Regions from separate parts of the Pseudoalteromonas sp. ECSMB14103 genome, predicted to be linked through region 4. Evidence: predicted binding sites of a transcription regulator. Region 4 holds the regulator's gene; each other region holds the start of a gene.
What was found. The regulator sigma-54, encoded in region 4, starts transcription at its own class of promoters, with help from an activator protein. The targets are predictions, from matches to a motif close to GTTGGCACGNNNNTNGNNT.
Positions count from the first base shown of each region.

Region 1 (4,220 bases), on a different contig from region 4:
TTTAATACTCATCAAATACACCATGGGAATGACGTACTTCCATGGCTTGAAATTAATAGGCCAAGCCTTATTTTGCTAGACGTAATGTTACCAGGTCAAAGCGGAATCGAATTATGTAAAGCGATTAGGCGTTTTTCCAATGTGCCTATTATTATGGTATCGGCCAAAGTAGAAGAGATAGATCGCTTGCTAGGGCTTGAGTTAGGCGCAGATGATTATATTTGTAAGCCGTTTAGTTACGCAGAGTTGGTTGCGCGGGTAAAAGCTATTTTAAGGCGTCTCAACGTTTCAGCAGTACAAACATCGGTAATGCAATTAGATGAAACCACCTATAAAGTAAAATACCAAGATAACGACATTGAGCTAACTAACTTTGAGTTTCAGTTGTTTAAACCTTTGTTTAATAACCCAAGTAGAATTTATTCACGAGATAGCTTAATGGATACCATGTACACCGATCAGCGTATTGTGAGTCACAGAACGATTGACAGCCACATAAAAAAATTGCGTAAAAAACTGGATGAATTAACTAAAACAGAGAGTGTGATTCAATCTGTTTATGGGGTAGGTTATCGCTTTGTACACCCGCAATAAGGGAGCAAAGCGATTAACATAAACGTTGGCGTTTTATTCTTCGTCTGAAAAGTTAATGCGCGCTAGTCGCTCTTGCTCTTCATCGGCTGCAGCTTGTATCTCGTCTAGTACTGAATCAACGTCAGCTTCTTCGCTGTTATCTTCAAATTCACCGGTGAGTATAGAATTAGGTGTAAGTTTTGCCTCTTCAAATAGCGCCCACATTTCTTTAGCGTATTGGGTATTTAACAACTCAGGTGCAAACTCACTATAGTAACGACGCATGTTGTTTACGTCACGAGCAAACATGGCTTCAGCGCTATTGTTAGCAGACGCATTTACAGCCTGCGGTAAATCAATAATCACAGGGCCTTTATCGTCAACAAGCACGTTAAACTCTGATAAGTCTCCATGAATAATACCCGCGCACAGCATAAGCATAATGTAATGCATCATCAGTGTATGTTGTTTTATAGCTTCCTCTTTACTCATACTTACATGGCCTAGCTGCGGCGCAACATCGCCTTCGCTGTCAGACACAAGCTCCATGAGTAAAACACCATCAACACAAAAATATGTATCGGGTACACGCACACCGGCTCTAGCTAAACGAGAAAGAGCATCAACCTCAGCATTTTGCCAAATTTCTTCTTCTAACTGGCGCCCGTAACTTGAGCGTTTTCCCATTGCGCGAGCTTGGCGACCACCGCGAACTTTTCGGCCTTCTTGGTATTGTGCGGCTTTTTTAAAACTGCGTTTAACAGCATCTTTATAAACCTTTGCACACCGAATGTGTTCACCACAGCGAACTACAAATACATCGGCTTCTTTACCGCTCATTAGTCGGCTAAGTACTTCATCAATTAAACCGTCATCGATAAGGGGTTGTAAGCGTTTTGGTGTTTTCACAGCTTGCCTGCTAAGTGGAGTTGGTTATTAATCATTATTTAAGAAAGTGCTCTGTAATTAGTTGTTTTATATGCTCAAGCAGTATATCAGCTTTGAGAATTAAGGGCAGTATTACGCGCATTTACACATGCTTGTGTTAGCTTATCTGCTGATTGTAAATTGAGCAACCAGAACGCCCTAGAACAAATCAATTTTTTAAATTATTTAATACTTCCTTATTGTTTGCACATTTTTTGCGTTTTTAAGGTGTAAGTTTACGGTATCAACACGCCCTAAATATAAGGTTATTACTATGAAGCATTTAACATCAACGGCAATAATTGTATTACTTAGCATTGTTTTTTCGGCCAATATTGCTGCAAAAGGAAGTAATAACAAACCGCCTAAGCCAGACTTTTCAACTCTCGACACCGATGGCAATGGTGCAATTAGTTTTGATGAATTTAATACTAAAAAGCCACCTCACGGTGACGCACAGACTATTTTTGATGAAATTGATGCTGACGGTAATGGGGAAATCAGCGAGCAAGAATTAAGTGAACATAAACCACCTCGTCGTGAACGTTGAAAGGAAACTAACATGATCAATTCAATAAACAATAACGCTACTAGTTTTATGCCGCAGCAAAAAAGCCAAGCTGTATCGCTAACATCAGAACAAAGTGATTTTGTAAAAGAAACGCTAGCGCAATTTGATCCCGAAAACTTAACCTCTGAAGATGCAAAGAGCATTCAAGCTGCGTTTGAAGAGCAGGGTATTTCACCCACTAAAGAGCTAGCAGAATTAATGAGCGAGCTTGAATTTGATGCTAAAAGTATTGGTGATGCTGGCCGACCTGAAGGGCAAAGACCGCCTCCACCGCCACAAAATTCACTAGAGCAAGTTAATACAGACGATGTAGTAAGTTACCTTGATGAATTACTCGAGCAGTATTCAAGCCAAATAAACGATGAAGATAAAGACGCTATACTATCGGCTGTTCAAGAAAAGTTTGGCTTGTCTGAATCTGATTCGTTACTCAGTATTAAAGCGTAAGTATGTGTAAAAGCTGACATTAAAAGCCCAGTAATACTGGGCTTTTTGTGTAGGTGGTTAGTTTAAGCGGGTTTTAATTTTACTGGTGCCATCTTCTTCGGTAAATTTAAATACAAAGTCTTTTTTACCGTCTTGGTTAATGTCAACTAACAAAATATCTTTACTTTTTTTAGGTAGGGTTAACTTTATTTTTTTACGCTTTTTGTTCAGCAAATTGTCCTCTTCGCCGTAGTAAACATAGAGCGTTTTTTTGCTGTATTTATATACCGCATCAGTTTTGTCATCCCCGTTTATATCGCCTATGTATAAAGGTGGGGTTGCATCGCCATTGCTCATATTTATTTCCATCTCAAGGTCAATTTCTATACTTGATTTACTAGCAAATGAGCCATCGGTTTGTTGCTTATAAATATTCATTTCTACATCTACGTCAGTTTTACCACCGCCCATAGCCATAGAGGCAATAGTGCCAAGGCCAATGTCTAAGTCCATTGTTTGCAGGTCTATTAAGCCATCGTTATTAAAGTCTGTTTCAAATACAAGCTGACTAGGGCCGCTGGTATTTAACAATTTAATAGGTGTTTGACTAAACCCTGTTTTATTACCTAAATAAAGGTTATGCGCTATGTCAATATCGAGCGAATCCATACCTTCCACTGGCTTATATTGCTTGGTAATAAAGTCTAAATAGCCATCGTTGTTTATATCAAGAAGCTGCTTTATTTTGCGTTTTTCACCGTTACTAAGCTCGCCCAACTCAATATTAAAATTAACGTCAGCCATGGCTTTGTTGTAACCATTAGTATTTGCGTAAAGCACATCGGCGCCTTGTTTATTTAAAAACACTAAGTCATTTAGGCCGTCGTGATTAAAATCCGTAATTGTAGGTTGGTTATTAATATCAACCTCAAGGGTGAGACCATCTTTTGAAAAGTCACCAGTAAACTGCGTCTTTTTTTCAAAAGTATGAGGGGTAAATTGGCCGTTGTTAGTTTGAATATAAAGGGTTGTTTGGTTTAAGTCTGGGAGCAAAATATCACTTAGGCCATCTTTGTTGGCATCAATGATAAAGTTTATTTTTTCAAACTCTGTTACTTCTAACTGGTTTATTACTGATGTATATGCAAATAAAAGTGAAGGTTTTTCTTTATCCGCTTTGTAAATGCCATCGCTAGCTACCACAAGCGCTTGCTTATCATTTGTATTAGCAAGTGTTGCCACGTCAAAACCAATTGCATTGTCAGGCAGAACGAGCTGAGAGTTTTGTGCTGATAGTAAATCAATGCGTTCTAGCTGCTTAAGCTCTTTGTTAAAAGCAAATAACGTTGTCGAGCCGGTTGTTACTAACCCTTCAGTGGTTTTAATCGACATGGTTTGCGCTAATAAAGTACTAGGTGCAAGCAATATAAGTAATGCACTAAACGGTTTTAACATGGTAAATCCCTTTGTATAATTTTAAGTAGGCGAATATTTAACTCTTTTCAGCCTACGGCAAAAACTAACGTTAGGGTGTAAGTAATTGTAATAAAATGTTTATGCTAGTTAGCTTAATTAGCCTAAGCGCTGAGCATATCTGCTAGGGATAGGTTTATTGTCCAGTATTCAGGTTAATCACGTAAGCTGTTTTAGGTGTTTGTGCAAGTTGGTATGGTTAGGATTACTCTATTTTAGGTAAAAATAATGCACTAATGGCGCCACAAAA
Region 1 covers NZ_JWGY01000006.1:174,056-178,275, forward strand. The annotation lists gene RF53_RS11755 (response regulator) at 1-594, shown strand, start outside; gene RF53_RS11760 (PA4780 family RIO1-like protein kinase) at 628-1,482, opposite strand; gene RF53_RS11765 (EF-hand domain-containing protein) at 1,775-2,050, shown strand; gene RF53_RS11770 (hypothetical protein) at 2,063-2,518, shown strand; gene RF53_RS11775 (FG-GAP repeat domain-containing protein) at 2,576-3,952, opposite strand; gene RF53_RS11780 (MFS transporter) at 4,176-4,220, opposite strand, start outside.
Region 1: a site for sigma-54 is predicted at 1,703-1,721, ahead of RF53_RS11765 (EF-hand domain-containing protein). Genes of this name have one in related genera too.

Region 2 (4,220 bases), on a different contig from region 4:
CATCTATTTTATAGCCAACCACATTACTGCCTTCCATAAGCTGTGTGGTTCTGTAATTGAGTACTAGATCATTAAAGTCGTAATCACCTGCAAACGGCCATCTATCCTCAAAAGCAAGGGTTACCCAATCATTTTCGCCAGGGTATACGGCACTTGCATAAGTGGTAATTTCGTAATCTTCTACTTCGCCGCCCAGCACACCGCCTGTTGCCGTGATCAGCGACGCCTCTGTGCCATCTGTGACTCTGAATCGAGCCCATGTTTGGCCCGCTTTAGTGTTACTTGGCACCGTGATTAAAATGCTGTTATCGCCTTCATTTATGGCACGTTTAGTTACCATTCTTTCGTCTTCAGTAAAACGGCCATTTTGGTCCCAATCAAACCACGCATATAAAAAGCCAGAAGTAGACGCGTTAACAATAATTTGCGAGTCTTGCCCTGCCGAAATCGCCGTTACAAAACTTACGCCATCGTCTGAATCGTCAATAGGAGACAATAGTAAATCGGCATTGGTATTAATGTTTTCACCATCCACCGAGCTTCCCAAATAAATTAAATCTGAGCCGGTACTATTCGGGTCAAATAAATGCCTTGCGCCACTTTGCTCAAGGCTTGTGTTGTAAGGCGCTGGCGCGTCACCAAAATCAATTGAGCTATCAGTTACTTTTACTTCCGCAATGGCACAGCGCGCACCGTCGTTTTGACTTGATTTAGGCCCCGATGTAAACACATTTGCCACCGGGGTGTAGCCAACCACTGGGCTAACACTTAAATCAACTTTATGAATTTTACCGCTTTTATTGTTACTAAAATAAAACTGGCCCTTTACATCAAAATAAGCCGCGCCAAATGCGCCAGTATCATCGCCTACATCAACTTGAGTAATTAACGTGTGGGTATTTGCTGCAATATCTATTTCGTATAAATTGCCATTTGGCTCAACCGCGTATAAAAGGTTACTAGCTGGGTGAAAGGCAAAGTCATAAATAGACAATCTCCATGTGTTTGTATTGGGTAACAAACTTGCCGTAATAGATGCTTCTAAATCACCATCTAAATTAATACCATATAGGCCAAAGTTAGGATGATAAACATAATAGGTAGCCCGTTGGTCATTGCCCTCACCTACAACTTGTATATCACCGACGTAAAAATTAGTGGCAGGTAAACCTTGTACGTTTAGCCGTTTCATTTCGTAGTTGCTGCCAAGCTGTACTACGCTGCCAGGCGTTTGCTTACTGTAACCGTACATGTATTGATCTTTATAATTAAAACCAACTGCGTTAACGCTGTTAGTATTTAATTCGTTAGCGAACGTTAGCTGCGATGCCAAAACGGTAGGTTTAGCTGAAACTAAATCTATTCCGTAAAGTTGCGCGTTAGCATCTTGCATTAAAAATGCCTGGCTGGGGCACGACTCGAATGGTTGACTGAGCACAGCGCATGGAAATATAACTAAGCATGCTGTTGCAAGTTTATTTAGTTTCATAATTTAGCCCTTAAAAAGTTAAGTAATTAAACTGTTGCAGGGTCTATTCCAAAACTTAACTTTATGAATTTATTATAAATAAAATAAATTCAATATAATCCTAATGCAGTTTGCAATTGGCAAGTTTGCATTTTGCAAAATGTGAGAGAATACACTCGCATGTTTACTTACAATTTAAGTATTATTTTTTACCAATAACTATGCTTTACTATTATTGGTTTACGCTAATTAGCTGGGCTTTTTGATTAAGGGGGAAAAATGAGCATTGTTACAGATATATTTTTATGGCTTTTAATTGAAACAGCCTTCGGTTTCTTGTTTTATGCAACAGGTTGTATGCTGTTAAAAGTTACAACGTTTGGAAGCTATAAAATGGAATTTAAAGATTATGCTAGTTTTAAACAAAGGAAATCCAAAAAAGTAGTGCCGGTTATTGCGCTAGGCGTTGGCTTCTATATAACTATGATTACCCTGCTCGCTTTCATTAATAGTTAACTACATAGCTAAAAAACACGTTAGCGCTTATCACTGGTTAAATGGATGTTGCACGCAACATACCCATATGAGTATCTCCCACAATTTAACAAAACAATGGGGATAACTCTCACTCATTTTCAAAACATTAAATATATTTTTTACTGCACTAATTAGTACTAACCTTGCACCTAAAGTGTTCGTTTTTAAATCTCTAAATCCTAAAAGCACATTAATATCACTATTAATCAATAGCTTAAACTTATGGCTAGGTTATTGCTTTATTGAACACTAAGCACGTTAATTAACGGCATACATATTGGTTGAAAAAGCAACCAGAGGCAAAGAGGCCCGTACACAATTGTATTTAATTACAATCGTGACGGGCTTTTTTGTGTGTAAAATTTAAACCGTCACTGAAGGAATGCCTAATGCAAACCGCGCAAAAAATACTAATAATTGGCAATGGTATGGTCGGACATCATTTTGTAGAAAAAATGCGCCAAAGCGATGCTAACGCAAACATCACCGTTTTGTGTGGTGAAGCAAATTTAGCTTACGACCGTGTTTATTTATCAAGCGTATTTGATGGTAAAACAGCAAACGATTTAGCCCTAACAACTTTAGAAAATTATCAACAACTCAATATTAGTGTATTCACTAACCAATGGGTTGAAGGCATAGATAGACTAAACAAAGTTGTTAATACTCAAACAGGCGATCAATACCCGTACGATAAGCTTGTACTTGCTACGGGCTCGTTCCCGTTTGTGCCGCCAATTAAGGGAAACGATCAACCACATTGTTTGGTTTATCGCACCCTAGAGGATTTAGAGCAAATAAAAGCCAGTGCCGCAGCCAGTAAAAGTGGTGTAGTTATTGGTGGTGGTTTATTAGGACTTGAAGCCGCGAACGCCATTAAACAATTAGGACTTGATACACATGTTGTTGAATTTGCGCCGCAGCTTATGGCTGTCCAGCTAGACGAGCAAGGCGGCACGCTATTAAAAAATAAAATAGAAAAACTGGGTGTGACTGTTCATACATCAAAAGCAACCAGCGAAATAGTTAAAGGTGAAACTAGCCGCTTTAGATTAAACTTTTCAGACGACACTTATTTAGAAACCGACTTAATTTTATTCTCTGCCGGTATTCGTCCTTATGATCAGCTAGGTAAAGTGGCTGATCTAGAGCTTGGGGAGCGTGGCGGTATAGTCATCAATAACCAGTGCCAAACATCAGACCCTGATATTTTGGCTATTGGCGAATGTGCCCTATGGGACAAAAAGTTATTTGGCTTAGTGGCGCCGGGTTACAACATGGCTCGCGTTGCAGCAAGCCAGCTAAGTGGCGGCGAGCTTGAGTTTTTAGGTGCAGATATGAGCACTAAATTAAAACTACTAGGTGTAGAAGTAGGATCTATTGGTGATGCGCATGCAAAAACGCCCAACTGCAAAGAGCTCATTTATCAAGATCCAATTAGAGATTGCTACAAAAAAATTATATTAAATGAAACTGGCGATAAGCTTTTAGGCGCTGTCCTTGTTGGCGATACCAGTGATTACGATACGCTACTTCAATACATGTTAAACGACATGGACTTACCAGAGCACCCTGAATGTTTAATTTTACCAGATAGCGCCGGCGCCCCTTCTCTTGCGGGCAGCGCCCTACCCGATACAGCCACTATTTGTTCGTGCCATAACGTGAGTAAAGGCGACATTGTGGGAGCTATTGATGGTGGCTCATGCGATTTAGCCTCAGTTAAATCATGCACCAAAGCTGCCAGCGGTTGCGGTGGTTGTGCAGCGTTACTTAAATCGGTAGTTGACGACGAACTGGCAAGTCGAGGCGTTGAAGTAAATAATCACCTCTGTGAGCACTTCGCGTATTCGCGTCAAGAATTACTCCATATGGTTAAAGTAGAAAGCATCAAAACCTTTGATGATTTAATAGCTAAACATGGCAGCGGCCATGGCTGTGAAATATGTAAACCCGCAGTGGCCTCTATTTTAGCCTCAACATGGAACGATTTTATCCTAGAGCCAACCCATGTAGGCCTTCAAGATACAAACGACACCTTCCTTGCCAATATGCAAAAAGACGGCTCTTACTCTGTTGTACCGCGTATTGCTGGTGGTGAAATTACACCCGACAAACTCATTGTCATCGGTCAAGTAGCTAAAGACTTTAATCTTTATTGTAAAGTGACTGGCGGACAACGCATCGATTTATTTGGTGCACGTTTAGAAGAGCT
Region 2 covers NZ_JWGY01000002.1:557,033-561,252, forward strand. The annotation lists gene RF53_RS07605 (LruC domain-containing protein) at 1-1,489, opposite strand, end outside; gene RF53_RS07610 (hypothetical protein) at 1,748-1,984, shown strand; gene nirB (nitrite reductase large subunit NirB) at 2,395-4,220, shown strand, end outside.
Region 2: a site for sigma-54 is predicted at 2,227-2,245, ahead of nirB (nitrite reductase large subunit NirB). Genes of this name have one in related genera too.

Region 3 (4,220 bases), 360 kb from region 4:
CTACCAATACCAAACTGAATACTATCGCCACCTATATTCACAGGGAGGCCACCAAGTCCTATGACTGGGTCTAGGCTTGCATCAGATTGCTTATCGGTTTCGGTTTTAGCTGCTTTAGTTGCTTGAGTAGACTCTTGTAAATTTACAGTAATAATGTCGCCAGTACGCAGTGCTTTTCTATCTGCGTATAAGTCGTTTGACACATTAGTATTAAATAATGAACCCGTTGCAACTACGGGTTCCATACTTGGTTCAGGATACATTGGCGCATAATAGGGGTCATCTTGAACAACATCACTATTTTGTGTTGAAACACAGCCACTTAAAAATAATGTACCTACCGCAAATAACATATAATGACGCATAACTCCCCCTATACCTTATAATTGCTGATTGATGTAACTCATCATCTCGTCAACAGCCGAGATGACTTTTGAGTTCATTTCGTAAATACGCTGCGTTTCAATCAGGTTAACCAACTCTTCAGTTACATTTACGTTTGATGTTTCAAGTGAGCCCTGAATAATTGTGCCTAAGCCTTCAACACCCGGGTTACCTTGAACCGGCGCGCCACTTACTGCCGTTTCGGTATAAAGGTTTTGCCCTACAGGCTCAAGACCCGATGGATTAATAAAATCACTAATTGTAAGCTGGCCAATCACAACATTATCAGCTTGACCTGAAATACGAACAGATACCTCACCATCTTGTGAAATAGTAATTGATTGAGCATCATCGGGAACATTCATTTCTGGTTGCACTACATAACCAGAACCAGACGTTACAATTCGGCCATCGCCATCGGTAGTAAACTGCCCATTACGCGAATAAGCAATATTGCCATCGGGTTGTAATACTTCAAAAAAGCCAGGCCCTGAGATCATCCAATCCAATGAATTTTCAGTGGTTAGCATATTACCCTGAGAAAAGTTTTTTTGGTTAGCCACTACTTTTGCACCAGCACCTAACATTAAACCAGAGGGCATTTCAGTGTCTTGCGACGATCGCCCACCTGGCTGGTTAATATTTTGATAAAGTAAATCTTCAAAAATAGCGCGGCTTTTTTTATAACCTACCGTACTGGCATTCGCTAAATTGTTTGATATAACCGAAATATCGGTTTGCTGAGCGTCTAGCCCCGTTTTACTGATCCACAATGCTGGATTCATAATCGTGTCCTCATTTAAAGTTAAACTATGCGCATCAGCTGATCTTGTGATCTATCCAGATCTTCAGCTGTTTTCATCAGTTTTACTTGTAACTCAAATTGACGTTGATGGCTGATCATATCGACCATTTCGTGAACTGGGTTCACATTAGACATTTCTAAGGTTCCGCTTAATACTTTGACATTGGCAGAAGTATCAACAAGCTCTCCTGCCTTAGGCCTAAATAAACCATCATTCCCTTTTTCTAGTTGAAAGCTATTAGCTTCAACCACCTTTAAGCGGTCAACTTCTTCTAAAAACGTAGCAGGCGCCCCCTGCGGGCGAACTTGAATTGCGCCGTCTTCACTAAATTCAATTTTTTCAATCGGTACTGGTAAAATGACAGGCCCGCCTTCGCCAATTACTTGACGACCATGGCTGGTCATTAACATACCTTCAGCGGTAATATTTAATGTACCCACCTTGGTGTAAGCTTCATTGCCTGAGGCATCTTGGACGCTTAACCATGCGTTATCACTCATTGCAATGTCGAGGTCTCTACCTGTTTCAACTATGCCACCAGAGGTCATATTAGAACCTGGGCGCTCTTGCATAGAAAACACACGTGATGGCAACCCTTCACCAAAAGCCTGCATAGAGCGAGCTTGTGCAAAGTCTGACTTAAATCCAGTAGTATTCGCATTCGCCAAATTATTGGCTTTGAGGGCTAGCCCCTGTAGGCTTTGTTTAGCGCCTGAGGCCGCAATGTAGACCATTTTGTCCATAGCATCGACTCGTTTCAAAAATCTCTATACACAGGAAATGCAAAATAGATGCCACAATAGGAAACGATGTGAAATGGTTATAAAACAAACTAAATGAAGTAAAAGTAAAAAGGGCCACTTTAAAAAGCAGCCCTTAAAATGGTGTTAAGTATTAAATTAACGAATCTGTAAAATTGCCTGTTGCAGTGTTGAGTTAACCTCAAGCGCACGAGAGTTAGCCTGGAAGTTACGCTGAGCACTAATTAGGTCAACCAACTCATTCGTTAAGTTCACATTAGATTGCTCTAGTGCTGATGAATTTATTGAACCTAATGTACCTGAACCAGGTTCACCCGCAATTGGCTCACCTGACGTTAAGCTTTTTTTCCACGAGGTATCACCAACTTGAGATAAGCCCTGTGAATTAGAAAAACGAACCATCGCTACCTGACCTAAGAAAGATGTGTCGCCATTACTGTATGAAGCCACTATTTTTCCGTCGGTACCAATATCAATACCCGCTAAACGACCAACCGTAGCGCCATCTTGGTCTAGCGCTTTAACTTCAAATCGACTTGCGTACTGAGTAGGCTGCTTATTTGTAGTTGCAGCCTCATCTCGCCAATTAAGCTCCACGCCCGTATCAGGAAATGACGCGCCGTTGGTCAGTAACGAAGATAAACCAGTCCCAGCACCCGCAGGTAAAACTAACTCATCGAAACTGCTTGGGTTTGCATTAGCAACCCCATTTGTTGTTTCAGGTAAACCGCTTGAGCTAAAACCTAGGGTAGTTAAAGGTGTATATGGCGCAGTAGTTTGCTCAGCGCCCGTTGCTGGATCAACAACTAAACCATCGAGCGTTGCATGTATATCCCACTCATTAGGGTTTGTCGTCGGATCATTTTTTACAAAAAAGTATTGTAAAACATGTGCCTCACCCAGTGAATCGTAAACAGTGGTTGAAGTTGATGAATTATACGAAGCACTTTCTGTTGGATCAAATGGCAGCGAAGGCGCATCTGCACGTGAATCTAAGTTAAATGAACTGTATACCGTTGCCGTTGCACGAGGTGACCCAGACGAATCAGGGATTTGAAGTGCCGACGAAGTACTCAAACTGACTGAGGTAGTATCTCCGGTAGCTTCATCAACAGGGAAACCTTGTAAGAAGTTACCTTTGGCATCTACGATAAAGTTATCTTTATCTAATTTAAAAGCCCCAGCTCGCGTATATGTAAAGTCTTGCGCGCCCAAGTCTTGGCTCATTGCAAAATAACCCTCGCCTGTAATCGCTAAATCAAGTGAGTTATTAGTAAATTGCAGCGAACCTTGGTGAAATTGCTGAGCAACCATAGTGGTTTGAACACCGTCACCATTTTTAGTTCTACCTGAACTAAACACTGAAGAAGCATATACATCTGCAAACTCAGCGCGAGACTCTTTAAAGCCGGTTGTATTAACGTTCGCAATATTATTTGCGGTAACGTCTAAATCTTTTTGTGCGGCAGCTATGCCTGTTAATGCAATATTGAAGCTCATAATTGACCTCTAACCTATTAAATACAGCCTGCAAACAGGCGAAATATTATCAAACTCTATTACGCGATCTCTGCGACATCAGTCAGCCTAACCGCACCTTCTTTAGTGTTAATAATGATGCCATTGGCACCGTTTATATTTACACTTTCAATATTCTTGAACGTAGCAATGGGTAAGCTTGAAAACTCACCATTTGTACTGCCTTCAGCTACAATATTGTATTCACCCTCAGGCAACCGCTCACCGGCTTCGTTTTTACCATCCCAAGCAAAGCGTATTGCACCAGCAGACTGTGAACCTAAATCAATACTGCGAACTAATTGACCTGACCCATCAGTAATACGAAGCGTTAAGCTATCTACTGGGCTTTCTGCAACGACTGAACCTTTCGCTTCACCCGTTGCATTTAAATCTAAGGAATCCGACTCAAGTAATGCTTGCTTACCAACCAATGTTGATGCCTGCAAAGCAGAGTTAGATGTCATCGAAGCTGCTAGCGACTCAAAATTACTATTGAGATTTGAGATACCTTCAGCCATCGTGAAATTGGTCATTTGTGCAATCATTTGATCGTTATCAGCAGGTTTACTCGGATCCTGAAACGATAATTGCTGAGTTAACAACGAGAAGAAATCTTCTTGAGTTAACGCATCGCTTTGCTCTTCGGTTGTCGTTGGTGTTGTATCCTGCCAACGCAAAGAATCTAAATAGGATGAAGATGTACTAATATCGTTACTCATAACCTACCCTCGGTTAACGCTGACCTAGC
Region 3 covers NZ_JWGY01000001.1:610,263-614,482, reverse strand. The annotation lists gene flgH (flagellar basal body L-ring protein FlgH) at 1-365, opposite strand, end outside; gene flgG (flagellar basal-body rod protein FlgG) at 381-1,169, opposite strand; gene RF53_RS02780 (flagellar basal body rod protein FlgF) at 1,190-1,933, opposite strand; gene flgE (flagellar hook protein FlgE) at 2,090-3,451, opposite strand; gene RF53_RS02770 (flagellar hook assembly protein FlgD) at 3,511-4,191, opposite strand; gene flgC (flagellar basal body rod protein FlgC) at 4,205-4,220, opposite strand, start outside.
Region 3: a site for sigma-54 is predicted at 1,971-1,989, ahead of RF53_RS02780 (flagellar basal body rod protein FlgF). Genes of this name have one in related genera too.

Region 4 (4,220 bases):
AAGCTGGCAGTATTGTAGGCTTGCTTGGGCCAAACGGCGCAGGTAAAACAACAACCTTTTACATGATTGTAGGCTTAGTCCCTAGCGACAAAGGCAAAATATCTATCGATGATAACGATATTACGCTTTTACCTATGCACAGTCGTGCTAGATTAGGCATAGGCTACTTACCACAAGAGTCGTCTATATTCAGAAAATTAACAGTGTATCAAAACTTAATGGCTATTTTAGAAACTCGAAAGGAGCTCACTAAACAAGCCAGAGAAGATACATTGAATAATCTATTAGATGAATTTAGCATTCAACACATTCGCGATAGCAAAGGTATGGCATTATCGGGCGGAGAACGTCGCCGAGTAGAGATTGCACGTGCTTTAGCCGCAGATCCAAAGTTTATTTTGCTAGACGAACCATTTGCCGGTGTTGACCCTATCTCAGTATTAGATATTAAAAAAATTATTGAACACCTGAAAAACCGTGGGATTGGCGTATTAATAACAGACCACAATGTAAGAGAAACCCTTGATGTTTGCGAAAAAGCCTACATTGTTTCTCATGGGGAACTGATTGCTTCTGGTACCCCTGAACACGTATTAAATGATAAAACTGTACGCGATGTATATTTAGGCGAGCAATTTAGGCTGTAACATTTACGCCTTATTTATAAGCATCTGCTAGTATTAACTATAACAACTTAAAAGGATTGTTAGAGATACATGAGGCAATCACTACAGCTGCGCATGGGCCAGCAACTTACAATGACACCTCAGTTGCAACAAGCTATTCGCTTGCTGCAATTAAGCACATTGGATCTTCAGCAAGAAATACAAGAAGCGCTCGACAGCAACCCATTACTTGAGGTTGAGGAGCAAGACTATGCCGATGATCTTGCGGGCAAAAATGAGCAAAAAGCAGATAACGATGAAGTTACAGTAACCGTATCTGCAGATGAAGCCCCTAGCGAGTATGAACAAGACAGTGGTGAAGCGCTTGCTAAAGATACTGTAAGTGACGACATGGCAATGGACGTTAGCTGGGATGAGTACATGAGTGCAGCCCCTGCATCATCTTCAGGACCAATGCCTGAAGATGAGTCTATATATCAGGGCGCATCAACTGAAACGCTTCACGAATACTTAATGTGGCAATTACAATTAACGCCATTTAGCCCTACAGATGAAGCCATTGCTATTGCTATTGTAGAAGCGGTGGATGATTCAGGCATACTGACACTCAGTTGCGAAGAGATTTTAGAGAGCTTTAATCAAGATAACGATGATGACGTTGAGGTTGAACTTGACGAAATAGAAGCGGTATTAAAGCGCATTCAGCTATTTGACCCAGTGGGTATTGCGGCACGTAGCTTACAAGAGTGTTTGTGTATTCAGTTAAATCAATTTGATAAAGGCACGCCTTTTATTGATGAAACAAAAATGATTTTAACCGAGCACATTGATTTGTTAGCTGCTCGTGACTACCGTACATTAATGAAAAAAACGAAGCTCAAAGAAGATGAGCTTAAAGAAGTAATGACACTTATTCATACGCTCAACCCTAAGCCTGCAGACACAATAGTACGAGAAGAGTCTGAGTATGTAATACCTGATGTGTCAGTTAAAAAAATTAAAGGCCGCTGGATTGTAGAGTTAAACCCAGACAGCATGCCAAAAATTCGTGTAAACAGCCAATATGCAGCGATGTCGCGTACAGTTAAATCAAGCGGCGACAGTCAATTTATTCGCTCACATTTACAAGAAGCTAAATGGTTTATAAAAAGCTTAGAAAGTAGAAATGATACACTTTTAAAAGTAACTAACTGTATTGTTAAACAACAACAGGGCTTTTTTGAACACGGCCCAGAAGCCATGAAACCGATGGTTTTAAATGATGTTGCCGAAATGGTAGAAATGCACGAATCAACAATTTCGCGCGTAACTACGCAAAAGTATATGCACACACCGCGTGGAATATTTGAGCTTAAATACTTTTTCTCAAGCCACGTAAGTACCGAAAATGGTGGAGAATGTTCATCTACGGCAATACGTGCACTTATTAAAAAATTAATCGCAGCAGAAAACTCAGCAAAACCATTGAGTGATAGCAAAATTGCGGATATATTGGCTGAGCAAGGAATTAAAGTAGCGAGACGTACAATCGCAAAATATCGCGAATCTCTGGCTATTCCACCGTCAAATCAGCGAAAGAGCCTGATCTAAGACGCTAAACAAAGAGGGTAATGCTTATGCAACTAAATTTAACTGGTCGTCATGTAGAACTAACTGATTCATTAAGAGACTATATAAATACCAAATTTGCGAAGCTAGAAAGGCACTCTGATCATATTAATAATGTTCATGTCATTCTTGATATAGAAAAACTAAATCAAAAAGCAGAAGCAACTATTCATGTAAGTGGTGCTGAATTATTCGCATCCACTGAACATCAAGATATGTATGCAGCTATTGATTCATTGATTGACAAGCTTGACCGTCAAGTAATTAAACACAAAGAGAAGCTTGCTCGACACTAATATGATGAAATTAAGTTCACTTATATGCCAGGACTGCAGTAAAGCTGCGGTCCTTTTTAATAGTAAAAAAAGAATTTTAGAGTTTATTAGCGAGCTGGCTCACGATAAATTTCCGTATTTATCTCAACAGGATATTTTGGGCGCTTTATTAACCCGCGAAAAGCTAGGCAGCACAGGGATAGGCAGAGGTATTGCTATTCCACATGGCCGAATGAGCGGCGCACAAGAACCTTTAGCATTGGTGTTAGTAAGTGAAACACCGATTAATTTTGATGCTATAGACAACCGCCCTGTTGATATTTTTGTTGCACTCATCGTACCTGAAGGCGATAACCAACAGCATTTAAAGACGCTAGCAACGATAGCTGATAAACTAAAAAATAAAGAATTTTGTAAGCAGCTTCGCTGTGCTAAATCGGATGCTGAGTTGTATCAAATTATTGTTGACCAATCGTAACAAATTTAAAGGGTGATTAATGGAGTTGATTATCATAAGTGGCCGTTCTGGTTCTGGTAAGTCGGTTGCTTTGCGCGTTGTTGAAGATCTAGGTTATTATTGCGTAGATAACATTCCAGTAAATTTATTACCTTCTTTAATTAGAAGCGTTTCTGATAACTACGATAAAATTGCCGTTAGTATAGATGTGCGAAATTTACCAAAAGAGCAAGATGAATTTAATCACATCATCGAATACTTACCGGGTTTTACAAAACCAACGCTGTTCTACTTAGACAGTGAAGATCAAACCCTTATTAAGCGCTTTTCTGAAACCAGACGCTTACACCCTTTATCAATAGATTCACTTCCGCTTGATTTAGCCATAAAAAAAGAAAAAGAACTTCTCGATGTGCTAATTACGCGCGCCGATTACATGATCGATACCAGTGAGCTAAGCGTTCATCAACTTGCTGAATCAATTCGCGAAAAAATATTAGGTAAAAAAGATAAGCAGCTGATTGTTACATTTGAATCATTTGGTTTTAAACATGGCATTCCTAAAGAGGCAGATTACGTATTTGATGCACGTTTTTTACCTAACCCGCACTGGGAGCCTGAACTAAAACCACTCAATGGCCTAGACCAACCAGTAAAAGATTATTTGGCTAGCCACAGCATAGTTCAAAAATTTACATGGCAAATACAAACCTTTGTACAAACATGGCTACCACACCTAGAGCGAAATAACAGAAGCTATTTAACTATTGCGATTGGCTGTACTGGCGGGCAACATCGCTCTGTATATTTAGCGCAAACAATTGGCGAAAGCTTTGCAGTTACGCATCCCAATGTAAAAATACGTCACAGAGAACAAGAAAAGTAATTTTACAAAACTAATAACCTGTTCAGCTTTGATAGAGTAATGTATGCGTATAGAAGACACTTTTTTAATACAAAATAAATTAGGACTGCATGCCAGAGCCGCGACTGTATTAGCCCAACTCGCTGTAAAATTTGATGCTTCAATCACCTTGTTTCAAGATGATAAAGAAGCTGCTGGTGACAGTGTATTAGCACTGATGCTACTTGAAAGTAGCCAAGGTAAAGAAGTTAAAGTGGTATGTGAAGGGCCTGATGCAGAGCAAGCTTTAAATGCAATTGGAGAACTTATTTCGCAACGATTTAACGAACAAGAGTAACGTTAATTTTTAACATTTAAATAAAATAACTATAATCAAAATAACTGGCTGC
Region 4 covers NZ_JWGY01000001.1:247,076-251,295, reverse strand. The annotation lists gene lptB (LPS export ABC transporter ATP-binding protein) at 1-647, shown strand, start outside; gene RF53_RS01100 (RNA polymerase factor sigma-54) at 717-2,216, shown strand; gene hpf (ribosome hibernation promoting factor) at 2,243-2,530, shown strand; gene ptsN (PTS IIA-like nitrogen regulatory protein PtsN) at 2,535-2,987, shown strand; gene rapZ (RNase adapter RapZ) at 3,007-3,852, shown strand; gene RF53_RS01080 (HPr family phosphocarrier protein) at 3,896-4,168, shown strand.